2 regions of the Paenibacillus sp. EKM301P genome follow, and region 1 is predicted to be linked to the other one. Evidence: riboswitches for the same ligand, from Rfam matches in the RefSeq annotation. Region 1 holds a riboswitch; the other holds the start of a gene.

Evidence for each region. A riboswitch is a leader RNA that binds a small molecule or an ion and turns the genes downstream of it on or off. The one in region 1 is predicted to bind S-adenosylmethionine.
Region 2: it holds a riboswitch for S-adenosylmethionine, as region 1 does, so the genes downstream of both, HFD99_RS15215 (methionine ABC transporter ATP-binding protein) here and metA (homoserine O-acetyltransferase MetA) in region 1, are expected to answer to the same signal.

What each region holds. Positions count from the first base shown of each region.
Region 1 covers NZ_JAALFM010000002.1:84,544-87,736, reverse strand. The annotation lists gene corA (magnesium/cobalt transporter CorA) at 1-560, opposite strand, end outside; SAM riboswitch class I at 1,110-1,235, shown strand; gene metA (homoserine O-acetyltransferase MetA) at 1,353-2,270, shown strand; gene HFD99_RS05800 (PLP-dependent transferase) at 2,395-3,193, shown strand, end outside.
Region 2 covers NZ_JAALFM010000005.1:275,047-278,239, reverse strand. The annotation lists gene HFD99_RS15220 (Cthe_2314 family HEPN domain-containing protein) at 27-746, shown strand; SAM riboswitch class I at 877-1,015, shown strand; gene HFD99_RS15215 (methionine ABC transporter ATP-binding protein) at 1,152-2,174, shown strand; gene HFD99_RS15210 (methionine ABC transporter permease) at 2,171-2,839, shown strand; gene HFD99_RS15205 (MetQ/NlpA family ABC transporter substrate-binding protein) at 2,914-3,193, shown strand, end outside.

The DNA.
Region 1 (3,193 bases):
GGGCCGAGCACTTTTTTTAGCCATAGAATCTCACTGCGCAATCCGATGATTTCGTTCAAGTGCGACTTTTTCGTATGCATTAGAATGTCTTCTTCCAGCTTTTCAATACGAACTTCAATCCGGTCACCAACCAGAAAATAGTTATCAACGATCAAATCGACCAACAGATACATAAAACGGTCAGGCTGGCTAACTTCCTGCTCCCACAGCATAGGCTTGAGAGTACGAAGCTCATTGATTTTCTGCTTGGTCACCGTAATGATAAAATGGCGGCCGAGAAAAATGTTCAAAGCACGCAAAAATATTTCTTCATCATCAAAACGAATACTATTTACAACGATAAAATAATGGCTTTCATAAATTTCAATCTTTGGACGCTGTTCTTCTTCACTCAAACAGTCTTCTACTGCAAGATCATGCATAGAAAATAAGGGCTGAAGCACTGTCAGATCCTCGACATCGGCATCAATCCAATAAAAGCCTTCTGCCGGTGCAGTGAGCGCCATTTCAATTTCTTCGACAGGGGTAAAAACCCCGTTGTTAACCAAACGGATTTTCATATATGTCACTCCTTATGCTCCGTCGTAACGGAAATACGTTTACCTTAAGCATAAGGAATGGACTCAGTTAGCCAGTTAGCCGGTGCGGGTAAGCGTGCATACCATCAAAAGCAGAAGGCTTTTGGAGCATGCGGAGCCTGGCGTCCCGTCTTTCGGCAAGCTGAAGTCATTCCTATGCTGTTGTTCAGGGATCGCCGCCTATTCGGACTCGGGTCGCCTTCCATTCCGGATTCACCTCACAAATGTTCTTTTTTAGGTTGCCACAGTATCGAAGAAAACACTCTAATCTACACTGTTGCACCGTATTTTTGCCTATTAGCACTTGTATAGTATAACGCTCGGCCTACGGCCTTTCAAGGGCAAAATCATGGGCTAAATCAACAGCAGTCATATGAGCTTCTGCGAAAGGGGGCATATGATTTAACCTATGGAAAAGGTAGACAAAATGTGAATGCAGGGCACAAATTTACAAGTCCATCTTGACGAAGCCCAGCCGATGCATTAAAGTGAACAACAAGAACTTTGTGAACCCAAAATGAATATAGCGAAATCTTATCAAGAGCAGGTGGAGGGACTAGCCCGATGATACCCGGCAACCGGCGATTTTATCGCACGGTGCTAATTCTTGCAGGACTCGCGCTTTGTACAAAGAAGCGTAGCCCTGACAGATGAGAGAGGCGCATATGGATACAAATATGACCTTTCTCTAACCGAGAAAGGTCTTTTTATTATATGCCCGGCATCTCTACCAGACGATTTTCGCACAACTTACCGATCAAGGAGTGAGTTTACATGCCGATTAAAATTCCAGATACACTGCCTGCTAAGGAAGTACTGGAGGGCGAAAATATTTTCGTAATGGACGAAAGCCTGGCTTATCATCAGGATATTCGTCCGTTGCGCATCGCCATTTTGAATTTGATGCCTACGAAGGAAACAACGGAAACCCAACTGTTGCGTCTGGTCGGCAATACGCCGTTACAAGTGGATGTCACGTTGGTGCATATGAAGTCACATGTATCTAAAAATACATCGCAAGAATATTTGAACATGTTTTATAAAACGTTTGATGAGATCAAGAACAGTCGTTTTGACGGCATGATTATTACAGGAGCCCCCGTAGAACAACTTGAGTTTGAGGATGTGACCTACTGGGAGGAGATCCGGCAAATCTTTGAGTGGACGAAAACAAATGTTACTTCGACCATGCATATCTGTTGGGCCTCACAGGCAGGCTTATACCATCATTTCAATGTTCCGAAATACGGGCTCGATACCAAATGCTTTGGAGTATTCCCACACACCGTTATTAAACCTAAAGTGAAACTGCTACGCGGCTTTGATGAACTGTTTTATGCTCCCCACTCTCGGCATACCGAGGTTCGGCGGGAAGATATTGACCATATTGCCGAATTAGAAGTTTTATCCGAATCCGAGGAAGCTGGAGTGTACCTGGTAGCCACGCTTGATGGTAAACAAATTTTTGTAACAGGGCATTCTGAATATGACCCACTTTCGCTGAAATGGGAATACGATCGCGATATAGCCAAAGGACTGGATATTGACGTCCCCAAAAATTATTATCCTAATGATGATCCTGGACGCATACCGCCCTCGATCTGGCGGGCTCATGCCAATTTATTATTTTCAAATTGGCTTAACTATTATGTATACCAAGAAACACCTTATGATATCGGACCTCAGATTTAAAAATGGGCTTGTAGTTTACCCTTATACAGTACCACCTTGCAGTAGCGCAGCAGTATAGTCTTGGACATCCATTTTTGCAGCATATGTTATAGCACCTACTATGGAAGTGAACAGGAGGATTCATATGAGTGTTAAGCAGTGGAGAATCGAAAGCAGATTGGCACAAATCGGTTCAGTAGAGGAGCCAGTAACCGGGGCTGTTAATTACCCGATTTACCAATCTACGGCGTTCCGCCATCCCCGTCTGGGTCAAAGCACAGGGTTTGATTACATTCGGACGATTAATCCCACGCGAAAGGTACTGGAAGAGGCTGCTGCTGCACTTGAATCTGGTGATGCAGGCTTTGCTTGCAGCTCAGGTATGGCAGCGCTGCAAACGGTATTTGCTTTGTTTGGACAGGGAGACCACCTCATTGTATCGCTGGATCTTTATGGCGGGACCTATCGTTTGCTAGAGCGTATTTTATCCAAATTTGGTGTGACCGCAACTTATGTGGATACAAACGATCTCGAAGCACTCCAACAGTCATGTCGACCGAATACCAAAGCCGTATTCATAGAAACGCCTACCAATCCGTTAATGATGATTACTGATATTCAAGCGGTGGCTACATGGGCATCACAACATGAGTTGCTTACTATTGTAGATAATACGCTGCTAACACCATATTTCCAGCGGCCATTGGAACTTGGTGCGGATATTGTGGTACATAGCGCAACCAAATATTTGGGCGGACACAACGATGTGCTGGCAGGGTTGATTGTAAGCAAAGGAAAAGAGCTGTCAGCTGAAATTTCCTTCCTGCACAATTCCATAGGGGCCGTGCTTTCCCCAAGCGACTGCTATCAGTTGATGAAGGGGATGAAGACGTTAGCGCTACGTATGGATCGACATGAGCATAATGCTACGGTGTTGTCTAATT
Region 2 (3,193 bases), on a different contig from region 1:
TTACAGATATGAAGGAGGCGTGAAGCATGATACGCAAGCTGTTGGGCGAGCCCCCACGTGAAAATCATGGCGTCCTGCTGGATGCCATGAATAGCATGTCAGACATGTTACATTTGCTGGAACGGCAAATTCAGGCCAGTGGTGATCCTACCCATGACTTTCGGAAGGCGGATATTTTAACACGTGGTCTGATGTCGTCTTTGGATGAACTGGAGCAGAGCCATCATGCTGCCGCCTTTTTCCGTATGAAAGTGAAAGCCGGATACGCTGAAGATATGAGCAAGGATGAAAAATCCGATTATGCTTTGTATGTTTTCTTTTATAAGGATGGGTTTGTGCGGGTATTCTCTATTTTGGATAAGCTTGGTAATTGGATGAATGATTTGTATGATTTAAAAACAGGGCAGTATAAGGCGCATTATTCGTATTTTACCGTGTTGAGACAGCTCAAGTATCTCAAAATGCATCCTGTATTGACTGATAATTTAAATGATATCAAGGACACATACAACGATGCCATCAATCGCCTGCGTAAGCGTCGAAATACGGAAATACACTATATGAACACGGAAATGCAGGATGATCTCTGGCAACGTCACCGTGCTTTATATGGCAAAATCCAACTGGAGGACCTTGATCACCATCTGGAAGATTTGCAGCAGGGCTTGGAAATGGTATGCCAGTCGCTATCAAACGCATTTTCTTATACTGCGAAACAATGGGAGAACCGGGCAGTGCGCCCATAATTATGACAGAAAATATCCTTTGACAAAGCAATGTAAACTATCTATACTGAAACCTAGTTTCAGAAAAATGCTTGAATTATTTTTTTTATATAAACTTAACGGACAGCTAAAGCTGGAGTTTAACATATTTTTCTTATCCAGAGAGGTGGAGGGACTGGCCCGATGAAGCCCGGCAACCCGTTCTTTCCCGGTGTAATGCACCGGGAGGGAACATATGGTGCTAATTCCTACAAAACCGCTAGAGTTATAGCGATTTTGGCAGATGAGAAAAGGTTCGCAAGGTGGGGCCCTTTTCATTCTGTGAAAGGGGCTCTTTTTTGTATAAATAAATAGTGATTTTATACAATCCCGAGAGATGACAACTGGTTAACAGGGTAAGAAAGAAGTGAAGGAGGTCGCAGCACGTTGATAGAGCTTAAGCAATTAACCAAGCATTATGGTAAAGGTAACCGACGCGTTAATGCGTTGTCCGGGTTGAACCTTTCTATAAAGCGTGGAGAAATATTCGGGGTGATTGGTCATTCCGGGGCGGGCAAAAGTACGTTGATCCGCTGTATTAATTTATTGGAACGCCCTACTTCAGGCGAAGTATGGGTAGATGGGGTTAACCTTGTGACTGTGAGTCAAGCCCAGTTACAGAAGCAACGCCGAAAAATCGGAATGATTTTTCAACATTTTAATTTGTTGTCTTCGGCGACAGTGTATGACAACATTGCATTTCCATTGCGGCTGGTAAATACCCCAAAGCAGGAGCTAGACAAGAAAGTTCGCGAGCTGCTGGAATTGGTGGGACTGAAAGAACACAGTGGAAAATATCCGTCACAGCTCTCAGGTGGACAGAAGCAGCGGGTAGGGATTGCACGGGCACTGGCTAGTGATCCGCATGTGCTGCTGTGTGACGAAGCGACGTCTGCGCTTGATCCGCAGACGACAGGGTCTATCCTGAAATTGCTGTTGGATATTAACCAGCGCTTTAATTTGACTATCGTATTGATTACTCATGAGATGCATGTCATTCAAAGTATATGTGATCGAGTTGGCGTCATTCATGAGGGCGATATCGTGGAGCAAGGTCCGGTGGCGGAAGTGTTTTTGAAGCCACAGCATCAGGTGACTAAGGATTTTATCCAGCGGGAGGCAGAACATCCTGAGGAATTACAAGCAGCGATTGCAGCAGCAGGTAGCGGCGAATCGGCACAGGTGGTACGTATCTCCTTCTTGGGCAGTAAAACTTATGATGCAATTCTATCGCGTACGGCTCGAAGTACAGGTGTTGATTTTGCAATCTTACAGGGCACCATCTCTACGATTAAAAACGTACCGTATGGACAGCTGATCGTTCGTTTTGAAGGAAACCATTCAGATATAGAACATACGCTGCGCGAAGTGTCAGGGCAAGGACTCGATGTGGAGGTGATCGGACAATGAGCGAACTTGATTTTTCGCAAGTGAGTTGGGAAGAGCTAGGGAATTCTACTCTGGAAACCCTTCAGATGCTCGGGGCATCTGCATTGTTCACCCTCGTTATTGGTTTGCCGCTCGGTATATTGTTGTTTCTGGCAAGCCGTTCCTCGTTGACTCTGATGAAGGTGATATACGTTGTATTATCTTTCGTCGTTAACATTTTGCGTTCCGTACCATTTATCATCTTGATCGTCGCACTTATTCCTTTTACACGATCGTTGGTAGGTACCTCGACCGGGGTGCTGGGAACCATTCCGCCATTGGTTATCGGGGCTGCTCCTTTCTTCGCACGTCTTGTCGAAACGTCACTACGTGAAGTGGACAAGGGTGTCATTGAAGCTGCACAAGCGATGGGGGCTTCGACAGGACAAATTATCCGGCGTGTGCTGTTACGTGAGGCACTGCCGGGCCTGCTCGCCGCATTAACCATTACCGTCGTTACACTCGTATCCTACACGGCAATGTCCGGTATGATCGGAGGCGGTGGACTGGGTACGCTGGCTATCAACTACGGCTATTATCGTTACGAAACGGCTGTAATGATTGTTGCGGTCGTGCTAATGGTCGTATTGGTACAACTGCTGCAAATGGCAGGAGATCGCCTCGTGCGGCATTATACTCGAAAATAGGGAAAACATATAGATATCCTTATTGATCAGGACGTCTGATCCTGAATATTACAAATTATTGGAGGGGTAACAACATGAAGAAATGGGTATTGGCTGTATTGAGCTTGACATTAATTGCGGTACTGGCTGCTTGCGGTACAAAGAGCACAACATCGGATACAAACAATGCGGCCGAAAATACAGGCGGGTCACCCCGTGAAGTCGAACTGAAAGTTGGAGCTTCTCCTGTGCCTCATGCGGAAATTTTGGAAGCAATCAAGCCTCAGTTGGAAAAAGAAGGGGTTCGTCTTCAAGTCGTTCAGTTTAACGACTATGTACAGCCGAACGTGCAATTGTTTGACAAGCAACTGGATG